Regions from separate parts of the Paenibacillus sp. Y916 genome, predicted to be linked through region 3. Evidence: riboswitches for the same ligand, from Rfam matches in the RefSeq annotation. Region 3 holds a riboswitch; each other region holds the start of a gene.

Region 1 (6,928 bases), on a different contig from region 3:
TATGATCGTGGAAGAAGCGAGGCAAACAGGGAAGCGTATAACCGTTGATATTACACGGGCGGGACAACGCTTGTTCTTGCACGCAATGGAAGGAACGGTTGCTGAGAATGAGGATTGGATAAGGAGGAAGAATAACGTGGTGAACCATTTCGGCTCCAGTTCATGGCATGTTGCTCTTCAACTACAGAACGAGGGTACCACGTTAGAGAAACGTGATGAGTTACCTTTTGCTGATTATGTCGGGGCTGGGGGAGGTTTTCCGCTATTAGTCATAGGAGAAGGTCAGGTGGGTACGATTACCGTCTCTGGATTACCAGACCAAGAAGATCATGATCTCTTGATCTCTGCATTACGTCGTCACTTGTCTCAGATTGGAGAGTAAAGAATTGAATGAAACCACGTTAGCATGTTACGCTAGGTAAGCATGGTGATCTTTTCCTATCGTTATGTTCAATGATCACAAACTAATAAGAAGCTGAGGTGACTTGTACAATGAAAGACGGATTAGTGGAAGCTCTAAATAAACAGATGAATTTTGAATTTTATTCGGCTCATGTCTATCTCGCTATGGCTGCATATTGTTCGGGTAAAAGTCTGGATGGTTTTGCAAATTTCTATACGGTTCAGGCCGAAGAAGAACGGTTTCATGGAATGAAAATATATAAATTTCTCAATGATCGCGGACAACGTGCGACATTGGAAGCATTACCAGAACCGAAGAATGAGTATGACTCCATGCTTGATGTTTTTGAACATGGCTATGCACACGAGAAACAGAACACGGGTCGGTTCTATGACTTGGCTGATTTAGCTACGGATGAACGTGAACATGCAACGATTTACTTTCTGAAGTGGTTCATTGACGAACAGGTTGAAGAAGAGGCTCTATTTGATAACATTATTCAGAAGCTTAAACGTATCGAAAGAGACAGTAACGCATTCTACATGCTAGACGCTGAGTTCGCAACGCGTTCATTCACGCCTCCTGCGGAATAACAGATGAGTTGAGACTATCGAAACAGTCCGTGTGAAAAAAGAAAGTCTCCTATCCCTAATGTAATTGAGGATAGGAGGCTATTTTTGTCGGAATCTTTAAATATATTGACTGGTTTATCCATTTTTTTAACATTATAGTAATTTAGAACAAGACTATACCAATATATTTATGCTAGAATATTCTAGTAGCTACAAGAAAAGGAGAGTCGAATATGTCGAAACCGCTATACGGTAAAAATACGGTACCGTCGAAAAATGCTGAAAAGATATCCGGCCCGGTATGGGCGTTGGTTTTTGTAATTATTTTATTTTTAGGCTGGACTCCATTTCAGGCGGGATTGTTTAATGGCCAATCGCTAGATTTCGAGAAGCCATTGTATATTGCAACTCTGCTTAGTGGTCTGATGTTGTTAGTTTGGATCGGACTAGATTTCAACAAGTTTAAATTGACTGAACAACGGGATCTGGTGACTGTGACGGCAGTGTTGCTTCCAATCACTTATATCCTGTCGGTGTTTGTCGCCGCATCGCATTATATGGCGATGAATATGATGTTCATCCAGAGCATGTATGCGACAATATTCATTGTAGCGTTATATCTGCTGAAGCAAAAACAACTAAATATGGTCATGCAGAATGCTATTCTTGCTATTGCCTATTTCATTGTATCCTTCGGATTGCTGAATTGGCTTGGAAGTTGGAATTTTGCAGGTTCGCTCGTAGGGTGGTTCTCTGAGACTGTGCGTGAAGGTAAATATATAGAAGCGGTGATGATCGACTCCAACGGACTGCGGCTAACTTCGATCTTCCAATATGCGAATACATATGCAGCCTTCCTGATGGCTTTTCTATTCGTAGCCCTGTTCGCGCTAGTTCGTTCTCAGAAATGGATTGGCCAGTTGATGCACGGGTTCATGTTAGTCCCGATCATTGTATCAATCTTGCTGACACTATCGCGCGGCGGTCTAGTCATGCTACCAGTTGTATTCATTTTATTGCTCTTATTCCTGAAGCCTGTGCAGCAGATACTATGGATCGTACAGCTCGGAATTGCTGGAGTCGTTTCGTTACTCATTTCAGCACCTGTGACCAATTTGGGCATTGAACTGAACACCACTTACACATCATCCGCCGCATTGAAGGGCTGGGGGTATTTACTTGGAGGCTCTTTGATTGTAGCCGGACTAAGCTGGGTCATCCAGCGTTTTGCGACACCATGGCTACACAAGAAGCTGGGTCAGCTTGCATCAGGCAAGCTAACTGGACTATGGATTCCACTTGGCTCGGTAGCTCTGGTCGGCGTGATAGCTTTCCTGTTTATCGGAACAAGCATGAGAAACATATTGCCTGCGAACATGGGAACACGTCTGGAGAACATTAACTTCCAACAGCATAGCGTGTTGGAGCGGATTACTTTTTATAAGGATGCATTAAAAGTAGTTAAGGATTATCCGATCCTTGGTGTTGGAGGAGGAGGGTGGGCCTCACTGTATGAGCAATATCAGAATAACCCATATACTAGCCGGCAGGTACATAATTTCTTCTTACAATACTTGATTGAGGTAGGGATTCTAGGATTTATCATATTTATGAGTTTTATCATTTATATTTTTTATAAATATATTCGTGGATATGTAAAAAGAGATAAGGATGATTTCGGTAATGGTTTCTTTTATCTGATTATAGCCTTGTCTATTCTGATTCATAGCCTACTGGACTTCAATATGAGCTATGCTTTCATGGGAATACTGGTCTTTATCGGATTGGCAGGGATGGCAGTGGTTATGGACAGTAAGCCACTGCGTTGGAACTGGAATAAGACGGGGCTACGCCTTGGATATTTCGCAGTGTTAGGAATCGGCACTGTATCTCTGTTGTTCATCTTGATCGGTTATATCACGTCGAATAATGCCGCTGTGAAAGCAAATAACCTAATTAATGTTAGTCAATCCTACGAAGAGTTGAAGGCACCAATGGTTAAAGCTTTGGATAAGCGCCCGAGCCATCCGGAGTCCGCGATATATCTGTCCTCGCTTGATCAGGAGGTGTTTAGGCAGACTCAAAACGAGCAGTTCCTTGAAGAGTCCTTTCATGTGCTGATGCGCGCCCTTAAGGACGAGCCTTACAACAAGCAGTTGCTGACGCAGTTAGCAGCTTACTATGATCTTAAAGGGCAAAGTGACCTTGCTCAGGCGGTCTATCGTGACAATGCCAACAAGTTCGTCTGGGATATTGATTGGTATGATGCACTGATTAGACACTCATTTGCGATGGGAGACCAGGCACATACCCTCAAGGATGATGTTCTGAAACAGGAGTATTTCAATACAGGGCTCGAGACATACGAACAGGTTGTGGTCGGTGTGGAGTATTTGAAGACACTCCCTCCGGAGCAGATGCAGGGACGTCCGTTCTCCATCACTCCGACCATCGCTCTGAATACGGGTAAAATACAGCTGATGTTAGGAGAACCTGTAGTGGCCGCTACTACATTGAAGCGTGGCTTCAATGAGAATTACGCAGATATCATAAACAGGGAGAATCTCTGGGAGATGGACTGGTACAGCGCTCTCATCAGTCGCTCTTATGATCTGGGGCAGGTGGCTCACACACAGAAAGACAGTGTTAACAAGCAAGCTAATTTCAACATTGGGCTTGAGGCCTACAGCCACGTACTGGCGGATTTGGAATATTTGAAGACTCTATCTTCTGAAGAACTGCAAGGAAGGTCGCTTACGGTTGCTCCGGCTGTAGCACTGAATACAGGCAAAATACAATTTATGTCTGAACAATTGGAAGCGGCTATAGCTACGCTACAGATTGGTTTGAGCGAAGATTATACCAATGCAACAAACCGTGAAATTGCTCGTTGGTATTTGGCTGCACTAAAGAAGAATAACAGTGTCCCAGATCAGGTCGTTTATGACCGTCTGATTGCGGCTGATCCTGCGGAAGCCGCACAGATTGATGAAATCGCGGATTTACAGCTTAAACTTTAAAAGGTTGTTGAATGTATCTAGATGGTCATTTGGGAATTTAGTATTGCTTTATCTTGTTACTTCGTTATACATTAACTAACAATTACATCGTAACGGGAGCTTGGTGTGCCAGGCTGAGAGGATAGTGATCAACTATCGACCGTCAAACCTGATCTGGGTAATGCCAGCGGAGGAAATGGAGTTCTATTTGTCTATTTAAGACTGCCTCTTTCTCTGAGGCGGTCTTTTTTCTGCTTGTTGAATAGAATTTGCTCCGCTTGATCAAATCACCTTACTTATAGGAGGAAATGAAATGACAAGCGAAATGAAGAAAGAATCTGTTAATCTATCAGCTTTTCCAGGAAGTAAAAAAGTGTATGTAATGGGGTCTCGTCCAGATATTCGTGTTGGATTGCATCCCAATCGATTATCGTGGATTAAAGAAGCTGCTGATTTAGCTAAAGGGCATAAGGGAGCACAGGACCGTGATAATGCACTATCTAAAGCTCGGTTCGAATTCCGCTGGCGTGATCAGTTCCATCTGTGGACCGAAGTTCTGTAGCATGCGAATTTCTCATGATATTCGAGATTCAACTAGACAGAAGGAACAAGAGGAACAGGCTACCATAAGAAATGGCCTATTGAATAAAGCGAACGAATTAAAAGAGGGTGGAAGCGTCATTTATAAATGAAACTATTCAAATATTTGATCTGACGAATGTTGTACGTATACGAAACGGGCTGAATGTTCTAGAATGGAATAACACTGCGGCGAATGCAGCCAGAGATCATAGCCAAGACATGGCGTTGCGTAACTATTTCAGCAGGCTATAATAAAGTGATATATGCGTACTCTGGTTGGCTAAATTCTTCGGGACATCGAAGCAATTTACTTTAGTCCTCTTTTGAAACGTTGGGTGTAGGTGTTGCACTTGGTATTAGTTCCAGTGATTATCATATATATTACACACAGAATTTCTTTACACCGCTATGATATTAAATCATGATCTATTATAAATAGGCACAGAAGGGGAATATCATCTTGACAGAAGAACGAGCTCAAAATGCAGTGGTTGTCGTAACAGGAATCCCTACCGATTTACTTGCGGTAGATGCTCAAAGCCATGAAGATTGTTATATTGTTGTATCAAACTTATCAGGAAAGACATATCACGTTGAAACAACTGAAAAAGTGCAAAGCTATACGGCAGAAGAAGCAAGTGATATGAAGGTTATTGGAGAACACGATGGGTTATGTGTATATGAAATGATACCTTGGTGGAATAAGCTTGTTTAATTAGAGATAGATTGTTCCGGTTGAATTTCATCCATTACTTCATGAACCAATGATAGCCTACAGGCTATCATTGGTTTATTTCTTGACCGTATAGAAAATATCATTGGTGAATGAAGAAGTGAGGGTGGATAGGAATCGGAGAATGATAATATGGATAATATGGAATCCCAAATCCCCCAACCGAAAACATATGGTCCGCTAGGTAATCTTCCGCTTTTAAACATTGAAGAGCCAATTCAGTCATTACTCAAACTTTCATATGAGTTCGGCCCCATTCCGTGGTTTCCCGCAGACACGTAGAATACTAATGCAAGAAGGAAAGATACTGGGAGAAGCGCATCTCTATTTCGGATGTAGAGAGTTCATTAGAAAAAGCTTATCTTGTTCTTAGATTACAGTGATGATAACCATGACCCAGCCAATCAAGAAGGCTACACCACCAAGTGGTGTAATCGCCCCTAACTTTTTTATTCCGCTGAGACTTAAGGCGTACAGACTACCCGAGAATAGGATAACTCCAGCGAAGAGGAACCATCCTGCCAGGACAATAAGAGAAGAGTTAGCAGAACTATCCGCAAGTAGACCAAGTACCAATAACCCCAGTGCGTGAGCTATATGGTATTGTATCCCTGTCTCGTAGACCTTCATTTGATCTGGAGATAACTTCTTCTTTAATGCATGTGCCCCAAAGGCCCCTAAGGCTACAGCCAAAAACATTAGTATACTGCCGAGTAATAGTAATACATTCATACAAACGACCTCTTTTCCAATTGATTCTGCTAATTGTTAGCATATCACTCTTTAATGATAAATGATAAATTGATTCTCTCTAATGCGAAAGATATAATAAGGTATGACAGTGTATTGCAGTTAAATGTTAGGAAATCATAATTGAGGTTATAAGGAGCGTAATTATTGTTATGCCGATCAAGATTATTACAGATAGCGGTTCTGACTTACCGGTAGAGTATATTAAGCGGTTTAATATTTCCATCGTCAATTTATCAGTACATTTCCAGAATGAGTGTATGCCTGGGGATATGGATGCAGAAACATTTTACACTAAAATGAAAGAATCTCGGGAATTGCCGACTACGGCTAGTCCCAGTCCACAAGATTTTCTTGAAAAGTTCAAAGAAGTGAAAGAGGGAACGGATATTTTGGTCATTTGCATGTCCTCTAATATCAGTAGTACTTACCAGGCTGCGATGATTGCTAAAGAAATGTATGTTGAAGAAGGGCATAGTAATAGCATTGAGGTGTTAGACTCTAAAACCTTCTCGGGTGGGTTATCGCTAGTTGTTGGCTTGGCAGCAAAATGGTCTGAATCTGCTACAAGTTTACACGATCTAAAAGAGAAAGTGGTTCATCAAATACAGGAGGTCAAGGCTTATTTTACTTTGGAGACCTTGGAGAACGTCATCAAAGGGGGACGACTAAATCGATTGTCCGGTGCGGTCGCATCCATGCTTAATATCAAGCTTTTACTCAAAATCAGCGAAGAGGGTACAGTGGAAGTAGTGGAAAAAACACGTGGTATTCAAAAAGCAATTACGAGTCTGTTATCGCGATTAGATGAGAAGCAACATGATTATGAGAATGCCGTTATAGCCATCGTGCACAGTAATTGTGAGAGTCGAGCACTTGAAATTAAAGA
Region 2 (6,928 bases), on a different contig from region 3:
CAACAACCTTGTTATCCACTACATACCCCCAGAAAAGCACACCATTATTCATTTCTTCATTTAACTCTTCAAGAGACATATAAGGTTCATGGTATCTATCTTCTGGGATGATCCCTTTATATGCTTGAGCGGCATCATTTATGATGTCATATATAGATTTCACATCTTGTTCGTTACATAACCGAATCATGGACACAACACCTCCGTTTATAAAAAGTCTCTATAATCATTAAAATTGAAATATAATACATTATGTATTCCATTATATAGGTTAAGTTGTATATCAAGCTAGTTGATTTCCTACTGATCAAAGATAAGGTAAGCATTTTTCAAAAGAAGGAGAAGAGAAGTCCAGGATGACTCTCGTCACTGGGCTTCTCCCCTATTTTGAGCATGCCATAAGATCAACCTAAATATCGATGATACAAGCTCTTAGCTTCAGCAATATCATTCGTTCCGTGTACCAACACTCTTCCATCTTGAAAAATAGCCAACCTATGATTACCTGTATATAACGAAACCAGGTATGGGTTATACTCTACTCGATATCCTTGTTGAGCGAAAACTGCAACGAGTTTCACTAAATCTCGTCTTATCGGTACGGGTGGTCGAATCTGAACCGTATCTCTTCCACATAAGACGGCTGTTCTCGTATGATTTGACTCAGAAAGATAGGGATAGGTCGGCTTTTCTCCGCAGGAAAGACATGACAGCCTCTTCATGCTATGTACATTTATGGAAGAGTGCTGATTACTCCATAGATCGAAAGAAGTAAGTTTATTACGTAATGAAGATACATCCCCTACCAATAACTTCAAAGCTTCTGCTGACTGATAAGCGATAACCATTTGTACAGCTGGACTAATAATACCCACCGTGTCACAGGTAGCTCCAGCTAACGGTACGGTTTCGAGTAAGCAGTTCAGGCAAGGAGTCTCTCCAGGAATAATGGTATATGTGATCCCATAGCTACCGACACATGCTCCATAAATCCAAGGTACACGAACCTTTTGAGAAACATCGTTCATTAGCAACCGAGTATCAAAGTTATCTGTCGCGTCAATGATCAGATCGACACCCAAGACCATATATTGTATCTCACTTGTCGTAACGTCCATTACATGTGCATTCACTTCCACCATCGAATTAATCTCCATCAACCTTTGCCTCGCTGCAATAGCTTTGGGTATGCGTTGCTCCGCATCCGCTTCACAGTATAGTTGTTGGCGTTGCAGGTTACTCCATTCCACGTAATCTCGATCAACAATCGTTAGCTTGCCTACACCTGCTCTTACAAGTGCCTCTGCATTTCCTGTACCTAATGCCCCTGCACCGATAATCAGGACATGCTTCGTACCCAGCTTATGCTGTCCCGATTCTCCTATCGGTGCAAATAGCTTCTGTCGTGAATATCGTTCATTCAAGTGCTACTCCATCCTTCCATCGGACTACTAGCAGATGCATATCGCTTCTTCGGAATTCGACCCGCTTCAAATCCTAATCTACCCGCTTCAATCGCGAGTTTCATTGCTAGAGCCATCTTCACAGGATGCTGCGCTCCTGAAACAGCCGTATTCAGTAATACCGCATCGGCTCCAAGCTCCATAGCAAATGCCGCATCAGCAGGACTACCAATACCCGCATCTACAATGATCGGCACCGTTGCTTGCTCAATAATGAAGCTAAGATTCAAAGGATTAATAATACCCTGACCCGAACCTATCGGGGATGCACCTGGCATGATGGCATGAACACCTAATTCTTGTAGTCTTTTCGCTAATAACACATCATCTGATGTATAGGGTAGAACGATAAATCCTTCCTCTAGAAGCATTTCCGAAGCTTTTAACGTCTCCAGTGGATCTGGCAACAGCGTCTTCCAATCACCAATCACTTCGACTTTAATCATGTCGCACAGCCCAGATGCTCTCGCTAATTTCGCGATGCGAACGGCTTCCTCAGCTGTTGAAGCACCTGCTGTATTCGGGAGTAGTGTATACCTATTAATATCTAACATTTCCAAAAAATTAGGCTGACTCGCCTCAAATATATTCATACGTCTAACCGCAAACGTCAAAATTTGTGCCTCAGATACATCAACGGCTTCTTTTTGGACCTCAAAGCTTGGGAATTTCCCTGTTCCTAATAGCAATCTTGAACTAAATTCATGTGTTCCTATCTTCAACAAATTAGCCACCTCCTACGAAATGTACAATCTCAATTCGATCTCCATCTGCCAAGCATGTCGTCTCATGATCTGATTTCTCTAAGATCTGCTGATTCCACTCCACAATAACAACCTTAGATTCTAATTCAAAATGCGACAATAATGCTGTAACTGTCGTACATGTATTAGCGACTTCGACCTGTTCACCATTAATTTGTAACTTTAGCATATAGTCACGACCTGTTCCCGCTTAACATTCTGATGCCGATCGACACGAAACGATTCTATAGACAAGTTCTTTTCCTTCTTTCCTTCTGCCCAATCTGCCACAATGGTACCCGTAATTGGCCCAAGTAGAATTCCTTTACGATAATGACCCGTTGCTACATATAACCCTTTCAAAGTCGGATGCTCACCCAAATAAGGTAACCCATCTAATGTCTGCGGACGGAGACCACTCCAAGCCTGTTCCCACTCCGCCTCCACGATACCTGGTAAGATCCGTTTTGCAGCATCTAATAGTTTAGAAATCCCTCCAATTGTAGCCCTGCGATCATAACTATGTTCCACCATCGTAGCTCCAACTACGAGTCGTCCTCCTTTCTTCGGGACGAGATAACAACCATCACTAAACACGGTAGATTTCAATAACGGAGAATGACTAAGCACAGAGAAACACTCTCCTTTGACTGGATACATCTCACAAGTTAATCCAGCTTGCTTAAGCAGAGAATCACTCCAAGTCCCAGCAGATATCACAACTTGATTAGCGTGAAGCTCTCCTTCGCTTGTAACTACCCCAGTAATACGCTCTTGATCACAGAGAAGTGATTTAACCTCAGTAAATTCCTTTATTTCTGCTCCAAGTACTACCGCTGCCTTCGCCAATGCAAGACATAATTCAGGTGCATCAACATGACTATCTTCTTCTGCGAACATTGCTCCCTCTATATCTGCGGATATTTTGGGCTCACGTTGTCCTACCAGCTCTTGAGATAACCACTCCGCTTGTTCTCCCACTTGCTTTTGAAAAGCTAGAATACGCTGAACTTCTTGCATATCATCCTTAGTTGCAGCTAGCCGAAACATCCCTTTGCGTTTCAAGCCGATATCTATTCCAGTCAAGTCCTTTAAATCCTTCGCTAGCTGTGGAAATAACGTCCGACTGGCACGCGCCATCTCGAACATCGGGCCTGCTTCAGTGATCTCTGCCTGTACAGCAAGCATACCCGCTGCCGCACTCGAAGCTTGGCTACCCAAGCGATCTCGCTCTAATAAGATAACTTTCATTCCCCGCGCAGACATATAATAGGCAATTGAACTCCCAATAACACCGCCACCGATAATAATGACATCCAATTGTTTCATTCTAGTCAATAACCTCCTACTTTTTTTTAGCATAACCTTTCATATCCAATGCCTCTCGATAATTGTGTACTGCACTTAACGGATCATCTGCTGCAGTAATCCCTGATAATATTGCAATACCTGCTGCTCCAGTTGCGACAATCTGCTGCACATGATCGGGCTTAATACCTCCGATCGCAATAACTGGAATAGGAACACTTTTCACCACTTCCTTTAACTTCTTCGTTCCTCTAGCTTGCTGTCCGGGCTTAGAAGCTGTTGGGAAGATATGCCCAAACACTAGATAATCAGATCCTTGCTCACTCATCTCCACTGCCTCTTGAACATCGTGAACAGAACGTCCTATTCGCAATTCAGAGAAAGCTTTCCTCACTGCCTGCACTTCTAGGCTACGGTAGCTTAACTGGACTCCCCCAGTTCCAGCGGCATAAGCCACATCAACTCGGTCGTTTATGATCACTTTACTAAGGGGTACTCCACCTGCTCTTAAAGCCAATACCCCTGCCCAAAGTTCAGCTGCATGACTTGATTTCTCCCTTATATGAAATGCCGTTACAAAAGGATGAATAAGTGCCGCAATCCTTGCAAAGTGTTCTAACTCAGACTGACCATTCGAGATCACATGTAATTCTCGTGCTGACATCGCACTCCCTCCCTATTTTCTCGTATGACGAATCTCAGATAAGATGGAACAGCGAAAAGGCCACCCTCTGCAATAGAAGGTGGCCTATAACTATAGTCAAAAGAATGCAGACGTATATACGCATATACGCATACAAAAATATCTTAACCAAAGCTCAAGCTCACTTCCCTACGCTGGTATAATCCAGATCAGGTTCAAAGGGTTTGGAATCACACATTCCGTCTCAGCCAAATAGCACCCCTAGTGATCTAACGTATTCAATTGGATACATACTAACACAATTATTGGAACTTTAGAATCTCTTTTTTTAGATTCTTTGAAATTGAGAACCCCACGAACTCCCCATTAAGATATTTTTATGGTATCTCTCTGCTAGCTTTCCGCCCATTCCTTAAAGATCTGTATCATCTCTTCTAAATTTCTCAATCCACCTGCACCTTCGAAATATCCATCTTTGATCCAACATCTCACCCAATCATGATCATCTCGATCAATAATAATTTCGTCTAACGTTTTTCCCTCTAATTCAGTCTCAAGTAAAGGTACCGTTAATCTCCATCCGGGAGTGTCTATCGATTCAATCTTCAAAATATGGGTCTGCTCCCACTCATCATCACAATGATTCTCATACCAACCTTCTAACCATTTCAGGTTGCTCATCTTCTTCCTCCTCGGTTAAACAAGTAATAATCCATAATACAAGAACAAGCGATCCCAGCCACATATCGGATTAAATCAATGACTAAGAAACCTTTTCCTAATATTAATGCTCCCAATAGTGTTGATCGTATTCCAATAATCCAATCCGCTTGATATAACTGACTGAATTCAATACTAAAGCTAAAGATTAAACTTAAACAAACAGACACAAGTAATCTTTGCTGTAAGAACAATATCCGACAACCGAAGTAAACCATACTTGCCCACAAAGCATCTCCGAAATGTCGTGATACAAATAAGGGTAATACATCTGAAAAGGTCCTCGAACAAATTCCTAAAGTCATTACTATAAAGAATAGAAATATGTATACTACTCTATTCTTCACTAACTTATCCAAATAACTGCTGCATATGCTCATTTAATGGTTCATTGTCCGAGAATAAATCGGGATACTCACGCAGCATTTCTGTAAGAACCTCAGTCATCTTGACCGTGTCACATACACGTACAACCGCATCACCCAATTGTCCGAAATACATCGCACCATGCTTCACCATCACGTCCTCAACCTTCCAGAAATACTCTGACCATGACTGTCCACAATGCCTACGGGATGGCACTTCAATCACGGTTCCATCAGCTAAGACGGTTTGCAACGGTTCAGGATCATCGGTCATTCTGCCTGGAATATCAACCCATTCCTCAATCCCATGCATGAACGTATTTCTGCGCAAGTCCACCCCTACGAGTAGAATGGTCGCCTGGCGATCCAATAATTTGCCCCATGCTGAACCTCTGGCACATGGTGTATCGAACACTTCATCACCCGTAGTGAATGATTCCGCTCCCTCACCCAAGGCCGCCACGGAATGCGTAGGATGCCAAGAGCGTATGACACCCGGTCGCTTACGGAATATTTCAGGAAGAATACCGATACAAGAAGGTGATTCTTCCACATAATATTTAGGATTGTTCGCATTTATATTAGCCCATGTATGAGTAGGTAGAGCTAGCAGTCCGTCTTCCATGAATTCTGACAACACGTTGAGGACCGTATCAGCCCCTCCTTCTACCTCACCTAAACTTTTCATGGAGGAGTGTACAAGTACGACACCTTCTTGGTTAATCTCCATTTGATTCATTTGTTCCAAAAGACTAGCGTGTGTATGCATAATTAAGTAATCTCCTTTATGTCGTTGATGTTATATGATGGACTTACACAACTCTATTATATCCCATCTCTAATTAGGTAGGGAGTCCACTCCATATCATTCGACAAGCTCGGGATCATTCCTTCTGCTTCCCCTTACCCATTGCCTCCATATATATTCGTGTCTCAGATACTACAACACCTGATAGACCTAGTAGTGCAATCAAGTTAGGGAATGCCATCAACGCATTGACAATATCAGCTAACAGCCAAATCGCATCCAATTTGATAAATGCTCCACCAGCTACTAATGCTATGAACAAGATACGATATGGTTTAATCCCCTTTACCCCTATTAAATATTCAACACATCGTTCCCCATAGTAATTCCATCCTAGAATAGTCGTAAATGCGAACAATACCAAACAGATGGTCAGTAAATCTGCTCCAAATGCAGGGAAAGCGCTGGCGAATGCTGCCTGCGTCATAAGCGCACCTTCGCTATTTCCATTCCATACTCCTGTTACCAATAAAGTCAGTCCGGTCAGATTACAAATAATAATTGTATCTATAAAGGTACCTGTCATCGAAATCAATCCCTGCTCAGCTGCCCATTTCGTTTTGGCTGCAGCTGCAGCGATTGGTGCGCTTCCTAAGCCAGACTCATTGGAGAAGATCCCTCTTGCAACACCACTGCGCATCGCAAGCATAATCGTCGCCCCGACGAAACCACCTGTTGCCGCAGTCGTTGAAAATGCAGATGTGAACACTAGAGCGATCGCGTGTGGAAGTTCCTCAGCGAAGGTGATTAGAACCCCTAGAGCAGCAAGAATATACAAAACGGACATGAATGGAACCACCTTCGTGGACACTTGAGCAATACTCTTGATCCCTCCAATGGTCACAATTCCTGTCAGCACCGCTAGAATAACAGCCGTT
Region 3 (6,928 bases):
ATTAAGGAGCCAACGTTGCATATCACTTCGGGTCAAGGCATCCAAGGCACTGAAGGGTTCATCTAGGCATATTAGTTCTTCTGGGCTGAGAAGTGCTCGCAGGAATGCAACTCGTTGTTGCATGCCACCAGATAGTGTATGGGGATATGCCTGTTCGAATCCGGACAGCCCCACCTTAGCAATCCACTCCCGAGCTTCCTTACGAGCGTCTTTCTTGGAAGTGCCCTTTATTTCTTGTGCAAGAATGACATTATCTTCAATGGTCCGCCAAGGAAATAGAGCAGGTTGTTGCGGCATGAAGCTAATGTGGCCTCGTTCTCCTGTGACATCGCGTCCTTTCATCCATACTTCGCCAGAATCGGGTTGTACTAATCCTCCAATAGTATGGAACAGCGTACTTTTTCCACATCCTGAAGGTCCGACGATAGAGACAAATTCTCCATGTTCCACGGTAAGGGAAACACCATTCAGCACAGATAGTTCTTGACCTTGTTTGCTGAAGCTTTTGTGTATATTAGTAACTTGTAATGCTTGTGATGCTGAATGGACATTAATGAGAAACACATCCTTCATAAGTTAGTAATGTTAGGCTTATTTGTGTTCTTGACGTGGCTTCCAGCGGACTAACCACTTCTCTAGCAGACCTATAATGGCGAACATCAGGAAGCTAAGAACAATAATTATGGAGATTGCGATAAACATGCGATCCGTACGATAACTAGCTTTCTGTAGCATCATATAATAACCGATTCCTTTATCGGATCCGATCCATTCTGCAATGACTGCACCCATCACACTATACGTCGCTGCGATCTTAATTCCTGAGAAAAGAACAGGGAGTGAATGGGGAAGCTCTAATTTTAAGAAGATTTGTCTCTTGCTTGCTCCAATCATACGCATATAGCTAAGCATGGTTGGATCCGTTTGTCTCAGTCCACCCATCATCGCAATAGCTATCGGGAAGAAGCAGACCAGCGTAATGACGATAATTTTGGGAAGCAGACCGAACCCGAACCAGATCATCAGTAGTGGAGCAAGAGCGATGGTCGGTACATTTTGACTGAGAATGAGTAAAGGATATAAGGCCGACTTTAGAAAAGGAATCATATGCAATACAATGGCGACAAACAGACCTACCGAGGATCCAATGAGGAACCCAACACCAGTTAACCTTGCTGTTGCTAAAGTATGTTCCCACAATCCAGCTGATTGAGAGAAAGTCTCACGAACAATATCAGTTGGAGAGGGAAGAATCCATTTCTCAATTTCAAAGAAAGTTGTACATAGCTGCCATATCAGCAATAACAAGAAGACCGCCACGAAGGGCGGCCAGATTTTGTTCCACCACAATCTCATGGACGATATTTCTCCGTTAACTTATCCATGCTGATCCCGTTTGGATTGTGTGCGATCTTAATCTGAGAAATGACACTTGGACTCCCTGCCGCTACAAGGGCCTCGTGCATATTCTTCACAATGTCTAACAACTCGCTAAGCTCACCTTCCATTGTCGTCTCTAGAGGGTGAACTTCATGTTTCACTCCGGATTGTTGGATGACCTCAATTGCACGATCTACATAAGGAATGGAATCTTCATTTCCAGGTGTCTTGGGAATAACTTGAATGCTCAATAATGTGTTTGCCATAATATAAGTTCAATCCTTTCGAATACGGTTCTCGGTAATCTTCGTGCTGAAAAGCTGACTTTTTGAACTCGCACTTATAGGTTACTCAGGTAAAAACTCATTCGTATATGCCTGTTTAATTTCAATCTGTTTATCCAGAAGATTATGACTTAGCATCCAATCGGTATAGCCCTGCCATACTTCGACTTTTTGTTCACCCCAACGAGGGGCATCGTCTGTGTAACGTGGACTAAGCCACTTCTGACTTGCGAGAACAAGATCCTTATCTAACTCAGGAACTGCGTTACTAAGTATATTAGCAGCCTCTTCTGGTTTATCAATGGTTAGCTGATAGCCTTTCGTTGTTGCTCTGAGGAAAGCTTTGACTAATTCAGGATCATCCTTGATCTGCTTCTCATTCGTTACAATGACAGGCGTGTAATAGTCTAGTTCCGCAGCATAATCTTTAACATATAACATGTCGATTGGATCATTGCGGAGCTCTGCTTCAATACCTGTCCATGCATAGAAGATCCATGCGAAATCGATATCACGCTTAACCGCCGTGAAGAAATCGGCATCACCCATATTGATCATCTTAACCTTCTTAACATCCGCCTTTTCGTTCTCCATGATGGAGCCCATGATAGCCTCTTCTACAGGCGAACCCCAACCTCCATAACTTTTACCTTCAAAGTCCATGGGTGATTTAATGTTTCGATCTACGGGTGCGGCGAAACCGGACGTATTATGTTGAATGACTGCGGCAATAGAGACGAGCGGGACGTCCTGTGTTCTAGCTAGTGTCACACTTTCTTGATAGCTTATTCCAAAAGGTACGGCCCCTGAAGCGACCATCGTATCGGCTCCGCCTGCACCTGGTTGGACTATCTCAACATTAAGACCTTCTTCTTCATAATATCCTTGATCTTTCGCTACATATAGACCTGTATGATTAGTATTAGGAGTCCAGTCTAAGACAATTTTGACGTCTTGTAGTTTCTTACTAGTCTGTGCATTTTGTTCATTCTTATTTCCTCCACAACCCGCTATTACGAGTATTAGTAAGAATGTAAATAGTAACGACATTGCTCTTTTCTTGCTCATTCTGCTCTCTCCTCTATTGGACTGGTTGTTCCATGTCCTATTCGTATACAAAAAAGCGCCCCGTAATCGGGACGCATGTAGGCGCAAGATAGATATGGATATAATCATATCAGATACGTTCCTACGCTGGCATTATCCAGATCAGGTATAAGGGTCAGTGTCTAGTGGGACACAATCTCAGCCGGCCAATTCCAGCACCCCTGTACTTATGAAGTTAAGGCATTCTACGTCATTATAATCGACTATGCTGGGGGTGTCCAGCTAGGAATTGTTCAAATCTTGATTCGTATTTTAATAGGTGGGTACAATAAATCATATGGTTTAAGTACATTCAACAAGAGGAAGGGGAATACCATTCATGATGGACAACAAGATAATAGAGCAGGATATAACGAAGATCTTAGACAACAATAGGATTTGTTCTCTGGCAACTATTGAAGGCAATAAGCCAAAGCAGAGATATATGATGTTGTATAATGAAGGATTGAGCATTCATTTGGTAAGCGATCGGAGAACGCATAAGGTAGAGGAGTTGAAGAATAATCCAAACGTATCTTTGCTGATAGGGTATGAAATCGGAGGGACTAAAGAGGTAGTTGAGATGGAAGGAACCTGTTCGATTAGCACAGATGATAGTTTGAAGCGAAAATGTTGGAATGATGATTTAAAGGAATGGTTTGACGGACCAAGTGACCCTAATTATGTCATTCTTGATATCCAACTCGCAAATATTCTGTATACGGATAAGGATGGAAAGCAAAGAAAGTGGATTGCCTGAAGTAGTAAAAGACCCCCACATCCGGGCTGCGGATTGTGGAGGTCTCTTCATATATATTATAGATCGACTTGGATATGACTCAATCCATTGACGGTGTAATCCTTACCGTAAACATTCACACTAGCAGGAACTTCCGTCTCATTCGTAACGGTCACATCATGCTCGCTAACGGTTACTTTTAGGAGCGAATGACGGAACATGACTTTGAACGAGAATGACTTCCAATGTCCAGGGTTGAATGGGTTTAAGTGTAGAACACCATTCCGTACACGCAATCCTCCAAATCCATGAACAACAGACATCCAAGTACCAGCCATGCTCGTCGTATGACAACCATCTTCGGTATCATTGTTATAATTGTCGAGATCTAAGCGAGAGGTGCGAAGATACATCTCGTAAGCTTTCTCTTTATATCCCAGTTCGCAAGCAAGAATCGAATGCACACAAGGAGATAAGGAAGACTCATGCACGGTAAGAGGCTCGTAGAAATCGAAGTTACGTTTAACTGTATCTAAATCGAATTGGTCTCTTAGAGTGAATATTCCTTGCAATACGTCAGCTTGCTTAATGTAAACAGAACGTAGGATACGATCCCAAGACCATTGCTGATTCAATGGCAAGTTAGACGGATCTAATTCGCTAACTGGTGTAAGGTCTTTATCCAAGAATCCATCCTGCTGTAAGAAAACTTGGCGTTCTTCATCATATGGATAGTACATTTTAGCAATAATATCGTTCCACTTGGTTGTTTCATCTTCAGTTAATTGTAACTTAGTTATAACTTCTTCATAAACGGTCGGATCATTCTTGTGCAGGTCATTCAGCACTTCCGACGTGTATTTCAACGTCCATACTGCGATACTATTCGTATACCAGTTATTATTGACATTGTTCTCGTATTCATTAGGTCCAGTAACACCTAACATCATATATTGGTCTTTGGCAGGAACATAATTGACACGTTCTTCCCAGAATCGCGAAATTTCAGCAAGAACTTCAAGACCATATTGGCCAAGATAAGCAGTATCCCCTGTATAATTGACATAGTTGTAAATAGCATAAGCTATAGCGCCATTACGGTGGATTTCTTCAAAAGTAATTTCCCATTCGTTATGGCACTCTTCTCCATTCATAGTTACCATAGGATATAAGGCACCTTTGCTGAAGCCGAGTTTCTTGGCATTTTCTTTCGCTTTTTCTAAGTGCTTGTAACGATAGACCAACAGATTCCGAGCAATGGATTCGTCAGCTGTACTTAGATAGAAGGGGAGACAGTAAGCTTCGGTATCCCAATAAGTACTTCCGCCGTATTTCTCACCTGTGAACCCTTTAGGCCCGATATTGAGTCGATCATCTTCTCCGTTATAAGTCTGATTAAGTTGGAAAATATTGAATCGAATCGCCTGTTGTGCTGCAACATCACCCTCAATAACGATGTCACTCTCACTCCATTTTTCAGCCCAAGCAGTAATATGCTCTTCAAGTAGAACTTGGAATCCCGCCCCCATGGCAGATTGAAGAACGTTCCGCGCTACGCTAAGTAATTGATCCTGATCATGATCGCGGGAAGTGACATTCGCTACATATTTATATAGGACAATCTGTTCTTTCTCCTGGACATCCAGTTTAAAAGAATGAGCAACATATTTTTCTTTATCGATTGTTTCCGGTGTGATCGTAACAGGAGTACCATTCTTGAGTACTGTATATGCCATGACAGAGGTAACGTGGAAATCAAGCTTCTTTGTTTTGATCGTTAGTGTTGCATCTGCTGTTGTCACTTCTTTGGACACTTCTAACCAGAACTTCTCATCGTAGTTAGAGTCTTTGTTAGACACGTCACCATCAAGATACGGTGTTAAAGAAATAGAACCACTGAAATTCAAAGGTGTCACGGCATATCGGATGGCTCCGATCTCTCGACGAGCAATGCTGGTGAATCGAATCGCCGCAATCTGCACTTCTTTACCATCTGGAAGTTCAGCGATGAAGCTTCTTGAGAGTGTGCCTTCCTTCATATTGAGTTCGCGTACGAAATCCTTCACTTTGCATACAGCTAGGTCAAGGGCTACTCCATCTATGAGGACATCAATACCAATCCAATTCGTACAATTTAATACCTTTGCAAAGTATTCAGGATAGCCATTCTTCCACCATCCAACACGTGTTTTATCAGGATAGTATACGCCGGCCATATAGCTGCCTTGAAGGGAGGAGCCACTATATTTCTCTTCGAAATTAGCTCGTTGTCCCATGTAACCGTTCCCAATACTGAATATACTTTCTGATATTTCATGATTCTGTGGGTCGAAACCTTCTTCAATAATGCTCCATGGGTCTAATTGTAAATATTGCTTCATGCGAATCGTCTCCTTCAAAATATGATGGTAAATAGAAATATTTATAATCGTTGTAATTTCTCAACAGACATTTCTTCGAGAGAAGATACGACATATTCTGCTTGGGTGAGTGAGCCTACTGAGCCAATACCTATGCTACGCATTCCAGCACGTGAAGCCGCTTCAATACCTGCTTCGGCATCCTCAAATACAACACAATGCTCTGGGGCAATTTGTACGGCCTTTGCACCGAGTATGAATACTTCTGGATCAGGTTTAGCATTCGATGTGTGAGTGCCATCAATAATGGCATCGAAGTAAGGAACTAAATTAGCATTGTTCAATATCGTCATAGCATTTTTGCTCGCAGAACCTAAGGCAATTTTAATTCCATGTTGTTTCAATTCTTGAAGAAAGGCGAGAGATCCCGGTAAAATTTCCGAGTCATCCATCTTTGAAATATAGTCAACATACCAGTTGTTTTTCTTGTCAGCGAGTGTTAGCTTGGTCTCTTCATCGAGTTGAAGATTGCCTATTGCAAGTAAGATATCTAGCGAAGCCATACGGCTAACACCTTTTAGTCTTTCATTATCTTCCTCAGTAAATATAAAGCCCAACTCATCAGCGAGCCGTTTCCAAGCTAAAAAGTGGTATTTAGCTGTGTCAACAAGTACGCCGTCGAGGTCAAATAAACAGGCTTGAATGGGATGATTATTAGATTTCATAAGGTATTTCCCTCCATTGTGCAAACGTTTGTATTTATATTTAAAAATATAATGAAGCAAGAGTGTGCTTCACTATATTATGGTATCCGTGACGAACCAGTATTTAACAACTTCATAAGAACATTATAGCAGAAATCATGTTTTTGCATAGGTATGTTAATTATTTAATTCAGTGACAGATAACATAGAAGATTCTCGAACGACAAGGCGATGAGATATAATATGTCTTTTTTGAAAATCCTTCTCCCCGTCCTGTTGAATCGATTGAATCAAGGCTTGAGAAGCGGTGTAACCTAAATTATAAATACCGATATCGACGCTACTTATGGGTGGTGTAGAGAGTTCAGATATGGC

What was found. A riboswitch is a leader RNA that binds a small molecule or an ion and turns the genes downstream of it on or off. The one in region 3 is predicted to bind thiamine pyrophosphate.
Region 1: it holds a riboswitch for thiamine pyrophosphate, as region 3 does, so the genes downstream of both, AC1TO9_RS04575 (phosphomethylpyrimidine synthase ThiC) here and AC1TO9_RS13410 (ABC transporter substrate-binding protein) in region 3, are expected to answer to the same signal.
Region 2: it holds a riboswitch for thiamine pyrophosphate, as region 3 does, so the genes downstream of both, AC1TO9_RS06835 (thiamine phosphate synthase) here and AC1TO9_RS13410 (ABC transporter substrate-binding protein) in region 3, are expected to answer to the same signal.

What each region holds. Positions count from the first base shown of each region.
Region 1 covers NZ_JBXCJA010000002.1:99,880-106,807, reverse strand. Annotated here, with positions in the region: gene AC1TO9_RS04590 (heme-degrading domain-containing protein) at 1-382, shown strand, start outside; gene AC1TO9_RS04585 (ferritin) at 493-996, shown strand; gene AC1TO9_RS04580 (O-antigen ligase family protein) at 1,209-3,995, shown strand; TPP riboswitch at 4,078-4,187, shown strand; gene AC1TO9_RS04575 (phosphomethylpyrimidine synthase ThiC) at 4,288-4,536, shown strand; gene AC1TO9_RS04570 (hypothetical protein) at 4,538-4,666, shown strand; gene AC1TO9_RS04565 (CAP domain-containing protein) at 4,644-4,808, shown strand; gene AC1TO9_RS04560 (hypothetical protein) at 5,017-5,271, shown strand; partial or broken gene AC1TO9_RS04555 (hypothetical protein) at 5,540-5,629, shown strand; gene AC1TO9_RS04550 (DUF423 domain-containing protein) at 5,659-6,021, opposite strand; gene AC1TO9_RS04545 (DegV family protein) at 6,192-6,928, shown strand, end outside.
Region 2 covers NZ_JBXCJA010000002.1:548,329-555,256, forward strand. Annotated here, with positions in the region: gene AC1TO9_RS06810 (GNAT family N-acetyltransferase) at 1-190, opposite strand, end outside; gene AC1TO9_RS06815 (thiazole biosynthesis adenylyltransferase ThiF) at 405-1,424, opposite strand; gene AC1TO9_RS06820 (thiazole synthase) at 1,421-2,188, opposite strand; gene thiS (sulfur carrier protein ThiS) at 2,190-2,396, opposite strand; gene thiO (glycine oxidase ThiO) at 2,390-3,535, opposite strand; gene AC1TO9_RS06835 (thiamine phosphate synthase) at 3,552-4,178, opposite strand; TPP riboswitch at 4,327-4,430, opposite strand; gene AC1TO9_RS06840 (immunity 53 family protein) at 4,551-4,838, opposite strand; gene AC1TO9_RS06845 (ribosomal maturation YjgA family protein) at 4,835-5,224, opposite strand; gene AC1TO9_RS06850 (AAC(3) family N-acetyltransferase) at 5,229-6,011, opposite strand; gene AC1TO9_RS06855 (alanine/glycine:cation symporter family protein) at 6,127-6,928, opposite strand, start outside.
Region 3 covers NZ_JBXCJA010000005.1:147,692-154,619, reverse strand. Annotated here, with positions in the region: gene AC1TO9_RS13425 (ABC transporter ATP-binding protein) at 1-573, opposite strand, end outside; gene AC1TO9_RS13420 (ABC transporter permease) at 592-1,356, opposite strand; gene AC1TO9_RS13415 (thiamine-binding protein) at 1,353-1,646, opposite strand; gene AC1TO9_RS13410 (ABC transporter substrate-binding protein) at 1,728-2,732, opposite strand; TPP riboswitch at 2,833-2,944, opposite strand; gene AC1TO9_RS13405 (pyridoxamine 5'-phosphate oxidase family protein) at 3,091-3,510, shown strand; gene AC1TO9_RS13400 (glycoside hydrolase family 65 protein) at 3,567-5,870, opposite strand; gene pgmB (beta-phosphoglucomutase) at 5,912-6,574, opposite strand; gene AC1TO9_RS13390 (LacI family DNA-binding transcriptional regulator) at 6,731-6,928, opposite strand, start outside.